4 regions of the Escherichia fergusonii ATCC 35469 genome follow, and region 1 is predicted to be linked to each of the others. Evidence: predicted binding sites of a transcription regulator. Region 1 holds the regulator's gene; each other region holds the start of a gene.
What was found. Region 1 encodes CRP, which controls carbon source genes, mostly activating them, when cyclic AMP is high. Its sites were predicted from a motif close to ATGTGANNNNNNTCACAT; they were not measured.

Region 1 (4,155 bases):
TGCAAATATTCTTGCGCCAGTTCAGGTGGCAATGCCCGGTGTTCCCGTGCCAGCGTGGTCATGGCATTGATATGCTCAACAATAAACTGACTGTGCGTTACCCACAGTTTCATATCTGCCAGATAATGGCTGTTGAATGCCGGTTCCTGCATCGCCTGATTCAATGAGTTATACAGAGTGTTATGCGCCTGATTCACCCGCATTCGCTGCCAGGCCAGTGGCGTAGGTTGCGGATCCTCGCTCAGAATCAAACGAATCGCTTCCTGATAGGCTTCTAAAGCGTCATGGGCGTTCTTACGCAATAACCCGCTCTGCCACTGCGGCCACAGCCAGACGGTACCGCCGAAAGCAATTAAACAACCAATAATGGTATCGATAAGACGCGGAAGGATGTACTGCTCACCGTTCAACCACAATAGTTGCAGGGTATACACTGCGGTAATGGTAAAGCCGACCGTCGCCCAGCCGTAGTTTTTGCGCAATATCAGGTAGCTGGCGAGGGTGGTAATCAGCATCAACGTCAGGGTGTAACCTTCGGGAATTTTAAAGTGCAGCGCCACGCCCGCAATGATTAACCCGACCACGGTTCCCACGGAGCGATTCACAATCCTCAGACGGGTTGCGCCATAGCCATTTTGCGTCACCAGCAATACCGTCATCAGGATCCAGTACGACTTCGGCAGATGCAGTGCGGTGCCCATCAGGCTGGCAACGCTTAACATCACACTGAGTCGTCCGGCATTGCGTAGCGCCGGAGACTTTAGTGACAGATAACTTTTCAGTGCCGGCAGTAACGGCATTCGCCGCTGTTTATCGGCCAGTAAATCACGGGCATAGAGCGGTTTTTGGGTGCGTAGTACACGAGCGATGCGGCTGAAGTGCCAATAGCAGAATTGCCCAACAGGATTATCCGGATGCTGGCGGGCGATTTTTTCCAGTGCGCCAATTTGTTTTTCCATCGTAAAGCGCGTCGGCAGGCGATGGTAAAGAATGTCATCAGCCAGCACGCGCAGGCGAGTGGCGACAGTTTGCGCATTCCAGCGGATAACTTCTTCCGCATGGCTACGCTCGACCAGCTTTTGCACCTCTTCCGGCTGATGCAAGCTGACCGAAATATGTTCCTGTAAATCCAGCGCCTCCTGGAAAATACGCAGCATCCGCTTGTAGTCAGTATTATTTTGCGCGGAAAGCATATGCATTTGCTGATAGCACTGAGTAATTAAATCGACCGCTTTTTGCTGGCGCACCAGCAGTGGTGGCAATGCTTTTTCAGGATCGGTGTGCTGGGTAAGCAGGCTGTATTTGGCTTCGCAGTAATCCGCCAGTTCACGGTACAGCAGACTTAGTGACTCGCGTAGCGGTTGTTCGCGCCAGATCCAGAACCAAAACCAGTTAAACAATCCGTACCAGAGAGTGCCCAGCGCATAGATGAGCAACGGTTCCCAGACTGGCATGTATCCCGCCAGACTGAGGGTAAAAATGGCGGCGAGCAGCGATGCGGGAAGCAATTTTGCGTGCAATGGCCCCAGCTCAGCAGTGACACCAAGCACCAGCGTTAATCCGGTCAGCAAAAAGGGCAGGGGAACATCTTTTGCCAGTAACAGCTGTGTCAGCAAGCTACAGGTGGCAAACAGTGACGCACCAATGATTAAGCGTTTGAAAAAACGTTTATGAGGCGTATCAAGGCCCGCAATATTGCAACAGGCAGGAACGAGGGAGAAGAGCAGACCGAATCGTAATTCGCCAAGCATTAACCCAACGGCCACGGGCAAACATAGCACTAGCGTTTGTCGTAGTGCATAGTTGATATCGGGGTGATAAATCAGTCTGCGCCACATCGGGGGAAACAAAATGGCGCGCTACTCAGTAACGCGCCACTCCGACGGGATTAACGAGTGCCGTAAACGACGATGGTTTTACCGTGTGCGGAGATCAGGTTCTGATCTTCCAGCATCTTCAGAATGCGTCCCACGGTTTCACGAGAACAGCCGACAATCTGACCGATTTCCTGACGGGTAATTTTGATTTGCATACCGTCCGGGTGAGTCATGGCATCCGGTTGTTTTGCCAGGTTCAGCAGAGTCTGTGCAATGCGGCCCGTCACGTCGAGGAACGCCAGGTTGCCCACTTTCTCTGAAGTGACTTGCAAACGACGCGCCATCTGTGCAGACAGACGCATCAGAATGTCCGGGTTTACCTGAATCAATTGGCGAAATTTTTTGTACGAAATTTCAGCCACTTCACAGGCGGTTTTCGCACGTACCCATGCGCTACGTTCCTGGCCCTCTTCAAACAGGCCCAGTTCGCCAATAAAATCACCCTGATTCAGATAGGAGAGGATCATTTCTTTACCCTCTTCATCTTTGATCAGCACTGCCACAGAGCCTTTAACGATGTAGTACAGCGTTTCCGCTTTTTCACCCTGGTGAATAAGCGTGCTCTTGGATGGGTACTTATGAATGTGGCAATGAGACAAGAACCATTCGAGAGTCGGGTCTGTTTGCGGTTTGCCAAGCACCATGCGCGGTTATCCTCTGTTATAAGCTTTCTCCAGAGCCAGAAAACGCCGCTGTCTCTGGATTGCCGAAATGTGCTTCCCGCTATCTGGGAAGAGGCTGTCAAATACGTACTGCATCTGTTATGTGAAGTCCGTTACACACATGCAGTACATCAATGTATTACTGTAGCATCTTGACTGTTTTAGCATAGCTTTCGCCGTGTGTCTCCTGGTGTCTCGCTTCAGCTTGACTCAGGTCGCCTTCTGTTGCGCGATTTGGTCAGTACGCGTACGCTGTGAATAAATTTGATGCAGTGGAGTGGCAAAAATGCAAGCGCGAGTGAAGTGGGTCGAAGGGTTAACTTTTTTGGGCGAATCCGCATCTGGTCACCAGATTTTAATGGACGGCAACTCTGGCGATAAAGCGCCAAGTCCGATGGAAATGGTGTTGATGGCGGCGGGTGGTTGTAGCGCCATTGATGTGGTTTCTATCCTGCAAAAGGGGCGTCAGGATGTTGTCGATTGTGAAGTAAAATTGACCTCTGAACGCCGCGAAGAGGCACCACGCCTGTTTACGCACATTAATCTGCATTTTATCGTCACCGGTCGCGACCTGAAAGACGCAGCAGTTGCGCGTGCGGTAGATCTCTCTGCCGAGAAATATTGTTCAGTGGCGTTGATGCTGGAAAAAGCGGTGAATATTACTCACTCGTATGAAGTGGTTGCCGCGTGATTTAATGTCAGGAGTACGATGCCGGATAATTGTTTATCCGGCATATTAGCAGAGTTACTCGATTTTCTTTCCTTCCATCAATCGTTGCACCAGTGGCAGCATAATTAACTCCATTGCCAGACCCATTTTACCGCCCGGCACCACTAATGTATTGATGTGGGAAATGAATGAGCCCTGCAACATCGCCAGCAGCCAGGGGAAATCGATCCCTTCCAGATTACGAAAATGGATCACCACAAAGCTTTCATCCAGTGATGGAATGCCCTTTGCTGCGAACGGGTTTGAGGTGTCGACAGTGGGAACGCGCTGGAAGTTAAGATGGGTGCGGGAAAACTGCGGCGTGATGTAGTTGATATAGTCTTCCATTGAACGTACTACTGAGTCCATCACCGCTTCTCGTGAGTGCCCGCGCTCGCTGGTGTCGCGGATCAGTTTTTGAATCCACTCAAGGTTAACGATAGGCACTACGCCGACCAGTAAATCCACATGCTGCGCAACGTTATGATGTGGTGTGACCACGCCGCCGTGTAGCCCTTCATAAAACAGTACATCAGTGGGTTCCGGTAAAGGTTGCCATGGGGTGAATGTCCCCGGCACCTGATTCCATGGTACGGCTTCGTCGTACGTATGCAGATATTTGCGTGATTTTCCTTTGCCGCTCTGACCGTATTCAATGAAGGTTTGTTCCAGCAGGCCGAAGTCGTTAGCTTCGGGGCCAAAGTAGCTGATATGCCGCCCGGCATCACGCGCCTTGCGGATCGCCATGTCCATTTCCGGGCGCGTGTAACGGTGAAAACTGTCGCCTTCCACCTCAGCTGCATGCAGATTTAACTGCGCGAATATTTTACGAAATGCGAGACTGGTGGTGGTGGTCCCCGCGCCGCTGGATCCTGTTACCGCAATGACCGGATGTTTGGCAGACATA
Region 2 (4,155 bases), 2.3 Mb from region 1:
ACCATCGGCACATCATCATAAAACGCCACATCTCCCGCCGCTGACCCCAGCGTCAGAATGATTAACACTTCAAAAAGCGACATCTGCCGCACACCGCGTCTTCCGGTCATTTTGAGGAATAAAAAGACCAGTACAAAGGTATAAAGACTACGTAGTGCAACTTCGCCAAGGAAATCAAAAGGCACTTTATCAAATGCCATACGGTGGAGATCGAACGCCTTCATTTTTATGCTCTTATCGTGGTTTATCCGCTAAAAGCATAGTCAACAGTTCATCGGCATGGCGGCGGTGATAGCGCCTTTGAGATAAAACCCGTATTATTGCGCGCTTTCCGTACGACTAAAGTGATTTTCATGACGCAAACATTTATCCCCGGCAAAGATGCCGCTCTGGAAGATTCCATCGCTCGCTTCCAGCAAAAACTTTCAGACCTCGGTTTTCAGATTGAAGAGGCCTCCTGGCTGAATCCCGTGCCTAACGTCTGGTCTGTACATATTCGTGACAAAGAGTGCGCACTGTGTTTTACCAACGGTAAAGGCGCAACCAAAAAAGCGGCGCTGGCATCCGCCCTCGGTGAATATTTCGAGCGTCTCTCAACCAACTACTTTTTTGCTGACTTCTGGCTGGGCGAAACCATCGCCAACGGTCCGTTCGTGCATTATCCCAACGAAAAATGGTTCCCACTGACCGAAAACGACGATGTGCCGGAAGGACTGCTCGATGACCGTCTGCGCGCGTTTTACGACCCTGAAAATGAACTGACCGGCAGCATGCTGATTGACCTGCAATCCGGTAACGAAGATCGTGGTATTTGCGGTCTGCCATTTACGCGCCAGTCCGACAATCAGACCGTTTATATTCCGATGAATATCATTGGTAACTTGTACGTTTCTAACGGTATGTCCGCTGGCAATACCCGCAACGAAGCACGCGTTCAAGGGTTGTCCGAAGTTTTCGAACGCTACGTGAAAAACCGCATTATTGCTGAAAGCATCAGCTTGCCGGAAATCCCGGCAGACGTGCTGGCACGTTACCCTGCAGTAGTTGAAGCAATCGAAACACTGGAAGCGGAAGGTTTCCCAATCTTTGCTTATGATGGTTCGCTTGGCGGCCAGTATCCAGTGATTTGCGTGGTACTGTTCAATCCGGCTAACGGCACTTGCTTTGCCTCTTTCGGTGCGCATCCTGATTTTGGCGTAGCACTGGAACGTACCGTGACCGAGCTGCTGCAAGGTCGTGGCCTGAAAGATTTGGATGTGTTTACTCCGCCAACCTTCGATGATGAAGAAGTTGCTGAACATACCAACCTTGAAACGCACTTTATCGATTCCAGCGGTTTAATCTCCTGGGACCTGTTCAAGCAGGATGCCGATTATCCGTTTGTGGACTGGAATTTCTCCGGCACCACGGAAGAAGAGTTTGCCACGCTGATGGCTATCTTCAACAACGAAGATAAAGAAGTTTATATTGCCGATTACGAGCATCTGGGCGTTTATGCTTGTCGTATTATCGTGCCTGGCATGTCCGATATTTATCCGGCTGAAGATTTGTGGTTAGCGAATAACAGCATGGGCAGCCATTTACGTGAAACGATTCTTTCACTCCCAGGCAGCGAGTGGGAAAAAGAAGATTACCTGAACCTCATCGAGCAACTGGATGAAGAAGGTTTTGATGACTTTACCCGCGTGCGTGAGCTATTGGGTCTGGCAACCGGGCCGGATAACGGCTGGTACACTCTGCGTATCGGTGAATTAAAGGCTATGCTGGCGCTGGCTGGTGGCGATCTGGAACAGGCTCTGGTCTGGACCGAATGGACGATGGAGTTTAACTCATCGGTCTTCAGCCCGGAACGCGCAAACTATTATCGCTGCCTGCAAACCCTCCTGCTGCTGGCTCAGGAAGAAGATCGCCAGCCACTGCAATATCTGAATGCTTTTATCCGCATGTACGGCGCGGAGGCGGTAGAAGCCGCCAGTGCGGCAATGAGTGGCGAAGCGGCGTTTTACGGCCTGCAACCGGTAGATAGCGATCTGCACGCATTCGCCGCACATCAGTCGCTGCTGAAGGCCTATGAAAAGCTGCAACGCGCCAAAGCGACATTCTGGACAAAATGAAAGCAAACAGACAACGGCGAGTAGGTTAATTTCCTTGTCTGAGCTATATTACGGGGCGCATTTTGTGCCCCTTTCTTGTTTATTAAATTTAAACAGAAATAAATGTAGTTACTCGGTTAAATATTGTTATTCAATATTTAACCAGATTTATCAATGTTGTTATTTTATTAGTCTTTGTTTTCTGTCCATTAACGTACTTTCAGGAGCACTATCGAAAATATTCAACTGATTTATTAAATTTTAAAATTTATTTTTATTAAATAATTCATCAAGTTAAATACTTTTTGCGTAAAAACCATGCGACTTACAGGTCTATAAGCCAGGCGAGATATGATCTATATCAAATTCTCATCTATAATGCTTTGTTAGTATCTCGTCGCCGACTTAATAAAGAGAGAGTTAGTGTGAAAGCTGACAACCCTTTTGATCTTATTCTTCCTGCTGCGATGGCCAAAGTTGCCGAAGAAGCAGGTGTCTATAAAGCAACGAAACATCCGCTTAAGACTTTCTATCTGGCGATTACCGCTGGTGTATTCATCTCTATCGCTTTTGTTTTCTATATCACTGCAACAACAGGTGCTGGTGCGATGCCATATGGCATGGCAAAACTGGTTGGCGGTATCTGCTTCTCTCTGGGCCTCATTCTTTGTGTTGTTTGTGGTGCTGATCTCTTTACTTCAACAGTTCTGATTGTTGTTGCTAAAGCCAGTGGACGCATCACCTGGGGGCAACTGGCGAAGAACTGGCTTAATGTCTATTTTGGTAACCTGATCGGTGCATTACTGTTTGTTCTGCTGATGTGGCTTTCCGGCGAATATATGACTGCGAATGGTCAGTGGGGACTTAACGTCCTGCAAACAGCCGATCATAAAATGCACCATACTTTTATTGAAGCTGTTGCCCTCGGTATCCTGGCAAACCTGATGGTCTGTCTGGCTGTGTGGATGAGCTACTCTGGCCGTAGCCTGATGGACAAATCGTTTATCATGATTCTTCCTGTCGCCATGTTCGTAGCCAGTGGATTCGAACACAGCATCGCAAACATGTTTATGATCCCAATGGGTATCGTAATTCGTGACTTTGCATCACCGGAATTCTGGACCGCTATCGGTTCTTCTCCGGAAAATTTTTCTCACCTGACCGTGATGGGCTTCATCACTGATAACCTGATTCCGGTTACGATCGGTAACATTATTGGCGGTGGTTTGTTGGTTGGGTTGACATACTGGGTCATTTATCTGCGTGATAACGATCATCACTAATTGAGATGTTCTGCACGCGGTAAATAAAAAATCCACTTAAGAAGGTAGGTGTTACATGTCCGAGCTTAATGAAAAGTTAGCCACAGCCTGGGAAGGTTTTACCAAAGGTGACTGGCAGAATGAAGTAAACGTCCGTGACTTCATCCAGAAAAACTACACTCCGTACGAGGGTGACGAGTCCTTCCTGGCTGGCGCTACTGACGCGACCACTACCCTGTGGGACAAAGTAATGGAAGGCGTTAAACTGGAAAACCGCACTCACGCGCCAGTTGACTTTGACACCGCTGTTGCTTCCACCATCACTTCCCACGACGCTGGCTACATCAACAAAGCGCTGGAAAAAATTGTTGGTCTGCAGACTGAAGCTCCGCTGAAACGTGCTCTTATCCCGTTCGGTGGTATCAAAATGATCGAAGGTTCCTGCAAAGCGTACAACCGCGAACTGGACCCGATGATCAAAAAAATCTTCACTGAATACCGTAAAACTCACAACCAGGGCGTGTTCGACGTTTATACTCCGGACATCCTGCGTTGCCGTAAATCCGGGGTTCTGACCGGTTTGCCAGATGCTTATGGTCGTGGCCGTATCATTGGTGACTACCGTCGCGTTGCGCTGTACGGTATCGACTACCTGATGAAAGACAAATACGCTCAGTTCACCTCTCTGCAGGCAGATCTGGAAAATGGCGTAAATCTGGAAGCAACTATCCGTCTGCGTGAAGAAATTGCTGAACAGCACCGCGCTCTGGGTCAGATGAAAGAAATGGCTGCCAAATACG
Region 3 (4,155 bases), 770 kb from region 1:
ACTTTTAGCAATACCGGGCGGACCGAGCAAAAATACACTTTCGCCACTTAATGCGGCCAGCAGACACAACCGAATGGCGTGACTACGTTCAAAAAGCCCCTTTTCCAGCGCATTGCTCAGACGCGAAATTCTTTCCGCTAATAAATGTGGGTGAGCCATAATGAAGTGGCGTCCTTTCGCCAAACGTAATGTATTAACAGCGAGTATAGACGTTTCGTAAGGCTGACTGTAAGAGTCTTAAGGTGCGGTAATTGTTCTTTGAGCCAGGTTAATATGGATTCATTTAGGGGTACGATTTTGCGATTAATCGTGCATACTGTGCGCTTTTTGTGGGCCAAGGGACTACGCACACATTTCTTATATCGACGAAAAATTTGTCTATGAGCACTGAGAATAAACAATCATTACCTGCGATTACCCTCGCAGCAATTGGGGTTGTCTACGGTGATATTGGTACCAGCCCGCTATATACACTTCGTGAATGTTTGTCCGGTCAGTTTGGTTTTGGCGTTGAACGCGATGCTGTGTTTGGCTTTTTATCACTGATCTTCTGGCTGCTAATCTTTGTGGTTTCCATTAAATATCTCACCTTCGTAATGCGGGCAGATAACGCCGGTGAAGGGGGAATCCTGACGTTGATGTCGCTTGCCGGGCGTAATACGTCGGCGCGAACGACATCAATGCTGGTGATTATGGGGCTAATCGGCGGCAGCTTTTTCTATGGTGAAGTCGTCATAACACCCGCTATTTCGGTGATGTCTGCTATTGAAGGTCTGGAAATCGTCGCCCCGCAGCTGGATACCTGGATAGTTCCCCTCTCAATCATCGTTCTGACTTTACTGTTTATGATTCAAAAACATGGCACTGCTATGGTCGGTAAGCTGTTTGCGCCTATCATGCTGACCTGGTTTTTGATTCTGGCGGGGCTGGGGTTGCGTAGCATTATTGCTAACCCAGAAGTGCTGCATGCGCTGAATCCGATGTGGGCGGTGCATTTCTTCCTTGAATACAAAACGGTTTCTTTTATTGCATTAGGGGCAGTGGTGCTGTCGATAACGGGGGTCGAGGCGCTGTACGCTGATATGGGGCACTTTGGTAAGTTCCCGATTCGTCTGGCGTGGTTCACCGTCGTATTGCCTTCCTTAACCCTTAATTACTTCGGCCAGGGAGCGCTGTTGTTAAAGAACCCGGAAGCAATTAAGAACCCGTTCTTCCTGTTGGCACCGGACTGGGCGCTGATCCCGCTTCTGATCATCGCCGCGCTGGCGACGGTAATTGCCTCGCAGGCGGTTATCTCTGGCGTCTTCTCATTGACGCGTCAGGCGGTACGTTTGGGATATTTGTCGCCGATGCGCATTATTCACACCTCCGAAATGGAGTCAGGGCAAATCTACATTCCGTTTGTGAACTGGATGCTTTATGTCGCGGTCGTGATTGTGATTGTCAGCTTTGAGCACTCCAGCAACCTGGCGGCGGCGTACGGGATTGCGGTGACCGGAACCATGGTGCTGACGTCTATTCTCTCGACTACCGTGGCACGTCAGAACTGGCACTGGAATAAGTATTTTGTTGCGCTGATCCTGATTGCTTTCCTTTGTGTCGATATTCCATTGTTCACCGCTAACCTCGATAAACTGCTCTCCGGCGGCTGGTTGCCATTGAGCCTCGGTACGGTGATGTTTATCGTGATGACCACCTGGAAGAGCGAACGTTTCCGCTTGCTGCGGCGGATGCATGAACATGGTAACTCTCTGGAAGCGATGATTGCTTCGCTGGAGAAATCTCCGCCCGTTCGCGTGCCCGGGACCGCGGTGTATATGTCGCGTGCAATCAACGTTATTCCCTTTGCGTTGATGCATAACCTTAAACATAACAAGGTATTGCATGAGAGGGTGATTCTGTTAACTCTGCGCACCGAAGACGCGCCATATGTCCATAACGTCCGTCGCGTACAGATTGAACAATTGTCGCCTACTTTCTGGCGCGTGGTGGCAAGTTATGGTTGGCGGGAAACGCCAAATGTGGAAGAAGTTTTCCACCGCTGCGGTCTGGAAGGATTAAGTTGCCGGATGATGGAAACCTCTTTCTTTATGTCGCATGAATCACTGATCCTCGGCAAACGCCCGTGGTATTTGCGTCTGCGTGGCAAGCTGTACTTGCTGTTGCAACGTAATGCTCTGCGAGCACCGGATCAATTTGAAATCCCGCCAAACAGGGTTATCGAACTGGGTACTCAGGTCGAAATCTAACGCCAGACGCCTCCTTTCTCCATAAGGGGGCGTTATTGTTTTCATTTTTAATCATTATGTAAAACGTTTCGAGGTTGATCACATTTCCGTAACGTCACGATGGTTTTCCCAACTCAGTCAGGATTAAACTGCGGGTCAGCGAAACGTTTCGCTGATGGAGAAAAAAATGAAAAAAGGCACCGTTCTTAATTCTGATATTTCTTCGGTGATCTCCCGTCTGGGACATACCGATACGCTGGTGGTGTGTGATGCTGGTTTACCCATCCCCAAAAGTACAACGCGCATCGATATGGCATTAACCCAGGGTGTACCTTCTTTTATGCAGGTGCTGGGCGTCGTCACAAATGAAATGCAGGTCGAGGCTGCCATTATCGCGGAAGAGATAAAACAACATAATCCGCAACTCCACGAAACGTTGCTCACTCACCTTGAGCAGCTGCAAAAACACCAGGGAAATACCATTGAAATTCGTTACACCACACATGAACAATTCAAACAACAAACCGCAGAAAGTCAGGCGGTAATTCGTAGCGGAGAATGTTCTCCGTATGCGAATATCATTCTCTGTGCTGGCGTGACGTTCTGAGGCCGTCATGGAAGCATTACTTCAGCTTAAAGGCATCGATAAAGCCTTCCCGGGCGTAAAAGCTCTCTCGGGCGCCGCGTTAAATGTCTATCCGGGGCGTGTAATGGCGCTGGTGGGTGAAAACGGCGCGGGTAAATCCACCATGATGAAAGTGCTTACTGGTATCTATACGCGTGATGCAGGTACGCTTTTATGGCTGGGGAAAGAAACAACGTTTACCGGGCCGAAATCTTCCCAGGAAGCCGGCATTGGGATTATCCATCAGGAACTGAACCTGATCCCACAGTTGACCATTGCCGAAAATATTTTCCTCGGCCGTGAGTTTGTTAATCGCTTTGGCAAAATTGACTGGAAAACCATGTATGCCGAAGCGGATAAATTGCTGGCTAAACTTAACCTGCGTTTTAAAAGTGACAAGCTGGTGGGCGATCTTTCCATCGGTGACCAGCAAATGGTTGAAATAGCCAAAGTGCTGAGCTTTGAGTCGAAAGTCATCATTATGGATGAACCGACCGATGCGCTGACCGATACCGAAACCGAATCCCTGTTCCGCGTCATCCGCGAGCTGAAATCGCAAGGTCGCGGTATTGTCTATATCTCCCACCGCATGAAAGAAATCTTCGAAATTTGCGATGACGTTACTGTTTTTCGTGACGGGCAATTTATTGCTGAGCGCGAAGTGGCATCACTGACCGAAGATTCGCTGATTGAGATGATGGTGGGCCGCAAGCTGGAAGATCAATATCCACACCTGGACAAAGCGCCGGGCGATATCCGCCTGAAAGTCGATAATCTCTGCGGACCTGGCGTTAATGATGTTTCATTTACCTTACGCAAAGGTGAAATTCTTGGCGTCTCTGGTTTGATGGGCGCGGGGCGTACCGAACTGATGAAAGTGCTCTACGGCGCACTGCCGCGTACCAGCGGTTACGTCACTCTGGATGGGCATGAAGTCGTTACCCGTTCACCGCAGGATGGCCTGGCAAACGGCATTGTGTATATCTCCGAAGACCGTAAACGTGACGGTTTAGTGCTGGGCATGTCAGTCAAAGAGAATATGTCGCTGACTGCGCTGCGTTACTTTAGCCGTACTGGCGGCAGTTTGAAGCATGCCGATGAACAGCAGGCAGTGAGTGATTTTATTCGTCTGTTTAATGTGAAAACGCCGTCGATGGAACAGGCAATTGGTTTGCTCTCCGGTGGCAATCAGCAAAAAGTGGCGATTGCCCGTGGACTGATGACACGCCCCAAAGTGTTGATTCTTGATGAACCTACCCGTGGCGTAGATGTTGGTGCGAAAAAAGAGATCTATCAACTGAT
Region 4 (4,155 bases), 550 kb from region 1:
GTAGCTTAATTCTTCGATGGTGTGGAAATGGTTGGTATAGATGCAAATGTCGCCTGCAATATCCAACGCCTTTTCAGCAATTTCACGGGCGCTTAGTTCAGTGTTTTCTAACAGCGCGCGCGCCGCAGCCTGGGCGTAAGGGCCGCCGGAGCCGATAGCAATAAGATCGTTCTCTGGCTGCACCACGTCACCGTTACCGGTGATGATAAGCGATGCAGTTTCATCCGCGACTGCCAGCAGTGCTTCAAGTTTGCGCAACATGCGATCGGTACGCCAGTCTTTCGCCAGCTCAACAGCGGCTTTAACCAGATGGCCCTGATGCATTTCCAGTTTACGTTCAAACAGTTCGAACAGCGTAAAGGCATCCGCAGTACCGCCAGCAAAGCCCGCGATCACTTTATCGTTATACAGGCGGCGAACTTTTTTCACGTTGCCTTTCATTACGGTGTTACCCAGTGTGGCCTGACCATCACCGGCGATTACCACGTGGCCATTACGGCGTACGCTTACTATAGTTGTCACGAGCAGACCCCTTGGTTAGGAATACAGAATTCAAACCCCGCACAATTGTGCGGGGCATAATGCAATTATAGATGGGGGGGATTTTGAGGGTTTCAACCCCCGGTAGCGAGTCGAATACAGTTTGTGTGACCCGCCATCTTCAGGCGATTCAGGGTGCCGTCGGCATTTTCTTTCCCTTTAATCGGGCCAATCACCACACGATTCCAGCCATTGTTGGTGGTAATTTTGGAATCAAACCCTTCAAAAGCCAATTGCGCACGTACGGTTTCTGCCTGCTCGGCACCTTTAAACGAGCCACACTGCACCATCCAGCGACGTTCGTCTTTCTTCTCAGCCGTTGGTTTTGGCGCATCAGCGGCCCGGCTAACAGGCGCGACTTGCTGTGACTTAGGCTGCGCGGCAGTGTGTGCTGGCGTTTGCAGGAGATCCTGGTACGGCTGCTGAGCCGCCTGGCGTGTCTGCTGCGTCTGGCGCGGTGGTTGCTGAGCTTGCGCGGTACGCGGTTGCTGATATGCCTGCTCAGCCTGTCGCTGCTGCTGTTGAGCCGCCTGAATCTGACGCTGCTGTGCCTGACGTTGAAGCGTTTGCTGACGCTGTTCTGGCGTCTGTTCATTCCATGGAACTTCAACCAATTGCGTCGGCTGCTGGCGCATATCAGCCTGCATTTGCTCCAGTAGCTGCCGCTGTTCAGGCGTTAACTGGTCAGGATTGATCACTTCGCCACCTGCAGAAGGTTCTGTTGGCGCACGCACACCAGGCTGGCGACTTTCCAGCTCTTTAATGTAACGCCAGCGCTCTTCTGGTTTGGGGGGGAGTCCGTTTCCGGTCACTTTTTGACTTTGCAGCGTCTCGGACTCTTCTTTCTTGTGATGGGTAATGAAGTACAGACCGCCGATAAAGGTCACAAGAACTGCAGCGGCAATAGCGACCATTGCCGGTGATACCGCAGGCATGTTGCGTTGCTTTTTCCGTGAAGTGCTCTTTTTGCGCCGCGAAGGAGCCGGTTGGCCGCGACGTACATAATCTCGTTGTGCCACTATCGTTTCGCTGTATTTATTCGTTCATCAGCCCGCCATGTTACTTAAGCGACGGGCCTTTGACCAGACACGGAAGTCTTAAAGCCAGTGACTTTATGTTAAAGCGCGTGTGGATTCACGAACGATCAGTTCGCAGTCCATTAATCGGGATCCATTACTCACATCGTGGCCATGAATTTGTTCCAGTAATAAGAGCATGGCTTCACGACCAATCTCGTAACGCGGTTGGGCGATAGTGGTCAGTGGCGGATCACAATGTTCGGCCAGGGCGATATTGTCGAATCCCATAATTGACACATCATCCGGGACTTTCAGCCCCATACGTTTAGCACTGGAGATAGCCCCAACAGCCATGACATCGCTATGGCAAAAGATAGCTGTTGGCGGTTCTGGTTGATCGAGCAGTTGCTTTAACGCATTGCCACCTGCCTCATAAGTAAAATCACCGCGGGCAATATAGTGTGGATTAACGGTGATGGCATTACGACGCAACGCCTGCACGTACCCTTGTAAGCGATAGTGGCAGAAGGGCATATCTTCCGGCCCGGCGATACAACCGATACGCCGATGCCCAAGACTGAGCAAATAATTGATTGCGTTAAATGATGCCGTAAGGTTGTCGATATGAACTGTAGGTAACTCCAGTTCCGGGGCAAATTCGTTCGACATCACCATCGGCGGTAAATTACGCTGCTCTTCTACGCTGGCGTTAAATGGCAAGCGGGAACTCAACAGCACCATGCCATCGATTTGTTTAGTAACAATTAAATTGATAAACGTCTTTTCTTGCTGATTCTGATGGGCGCAATCGCCAATTAATACCAGATATCCCTGTTCGGCAGCTGTGACTTCAACACCCCTGATAACGTCATGAAAGAAGGGATCGCAAATATCCGGGACAATCACCAGAATGGTGCGTGATTCATTACGTTTCGCGTTTCGCCCCATAGTTTGCGGCAAATACCCTACTTCCCTGGCGGCCTGTTCAACCCGGCTACGTGTTGCCTGGGAGACTTTATCTGGATTCATTAACGCGCGGGACACAGTTGCAGTGGAGACCTTTGCCTTCAGTGCAACATCTTTCATTGTAGCGGCAGTCACCTGCTTCTTCAGCTTCACTTTCTCTCCTCGCCTGAAACTCTGGCGCAGAACAATCCTTGTTTAACTCGTTTTCGACACATTTTTATCAGATAGTTAGTGGAAGCGGTTACAGAATTTTCATTAAAAGTGTGATGAATATTAAATTTTTCGATCCGCCTCGCAACGTTTGCGCATTAGCCTTCGATGGGATCGACATCCAGCACCCATTTCACCTTGCGGGAATCCGGTATTGTATTAATAAGCGCCAGCGTACCATTGATGATGTGCTGTAAGCGCACGCGGGAAGGGTGCTGCAACAAAATTTGCCAGCGCCAGCGACCGCCACGTTTAGGGGCCAGCGCCGGAACCGGGCCGAGAACCCAGAGTTTCTCGTCTGCCAGCGGGCTGGAGAGGATGAGATTACGCAGTTGTTGCAGGAACAATGGCGCGTGCTGATTGTTATGATCTTCCGCACGCACAATCACATGGCTGGTCCATGGCGGCAGTTGCATCATTCGCCGCTCAGCCAGCGCCTGTTCGGCAAAGGCGTCGTAGCCTTTATAGAGCAACGTTTGCAACAGCGGATGTTCAGGATGGTGCGTTTGCAGCACTACTTCGCCCTGTTTACCCGCACGTCCGGCACGGCCAGCCACCTGGGTATAAAGTTGGGCAAAACGCTCTGCCGAGCGAAAATCCGCAGAAAACAGCGCGCCGTCCACATCCAGTAACGCCACCAGCGTCACATCCGGGAAATGGTGACCTTTCGCCAGCATTTGCGTGCCGATCAAAATCCTCGCACCGCCGCGATGTACTTCCGCCAGTTGTTGTTCAAGCGCCCCTTTGCGGCTGGTGGTATCGCGGTCGATACGAGAAATGGGCACACCAGGGAACATTGGCGCGAGCGTCTGTTCAAGCTGTTCGGTGCCCAGCCCCACGGGTACCAGGTGCGTGGAGCCGCAGGAAGGGCACTGGCGCGGCACCGGGCGTTGGCTGTCACAGTGGTGACAGCGCAAATGCTGTTGCGCCTGATGCAGCGTGTAGTAGTGATCGCAACGTGGGCATTCGGCAATCCAGCCGCAATCGTGGCACAGCAAGGCAGGCGCAAAGCCACGGCGGTTAAGAAAGAGGATAACCTGGTTGTCGGCCTGTAAATGCTGGCGCATACGGGTGATTAACGCCGGAGCCAGACCAGCCTGCACCTTCTGACCTTTTAAATCCAGCACGTGTTGAATTGCCGGACGCGCATTCCCTGCCCGACGGGTCAGGCGTAGCAGGCGGTATTTTTTCTGCTGCACGTTGCATAACGTTTCCAGCGCGGGCGTTGCGGAGCCAAGAATAATCGGGATTTGCTCGCTGTGCGCACGGTACACCGCCAGGTCGCGGGCATGATAGCGCCAGCCTTCCTGCTGCTTGTAGGAACTGTCGTGCTCTTCATCAATGACAATCACACCGAGATTTTTAAACGGCGTAAACAGCGCGGAGCGGGTGCCGATCACAATCGCCGCCTCACCATTTT

Region 2: the regulator CRP is predicted to act here: its motif matches at 2,443-2,460, upstream of focA (formate transporter FocA).
Region 3: the regulator CRP is predicted to act here: its motif matches at 2,316-2,333, upstream of rbsD (D-ribose pyranase).
Region 4: the regulator CRP is predicted to act here: its motif matches at 2,787-2,804, upstream of cytR (DNA-binding transcriptional regulator CytR).

Annotation. Positions count from the first base shown of each region.
Region 1 is NC_011740.1:3,385,473-3,389,627, reverse strand. It holds gene EFER_RS16735 (YccS/YhfK family putative transporter) at 1-1,838, opposite strand, end outside; gene crp (cAMP-activated global transcriptional regulator CRP) at 1,889-2,521, opposite strand; gene EFER_RS16725 (OsmC family protein) at 2,826-3,230, shown strand; gene EFER_RS16720 (phosphoribulokinase) at 3,285-4,154, opposite strand.
Region 2 is NC_011740.1:1,081,274-1,085,428, reverse strand. It holds gene EFER_RS05340 (DUF421 domain-containing protein) at 1-224, opposite strand, end outside; gene ycaO (30S ribosomal protein S12 methylthiotransferase accessory factor YcaO) at 354-2,114, shown strand; gene focA (formate transporter FocA) at 2,519-3,376, shown strand; gene pflB (formate C-acetyltransferase) at 3,432-4,155, shown strand, end outside.
Region 3 is NC_011740.1:4,151,833-4,155,987, forward strand. It holds gene ravA (ATPase RavA) at 1-159, opposite strand, end outside; gene kup (low affinity potassium transporter Kup) at 381-2,249, shown strand; gene rbsD (D-ribose pyranase) at 2,416-2,835, shown strand; gene rbsA (ribose ABC transporter ATP-binding protein RbsA) at 2,843-4,155, shown strand, end outside.
Region 4 is NC_011740.1:3,933,978-3,938,132, reverse strand. It holds gene hslV (ATP-dependent protease subunit HslV) at 1-522, opposite strand, end outside; gene ftsN (cell division protein FtsN) at 615-1,559, opposite strand; gene cytR (DNA-binding transcriptional regulator CytR) at 1,653-2,678, opposite strand; gene priA (primosomal protein N') at 2,834-4,155, opposite strand, start outside.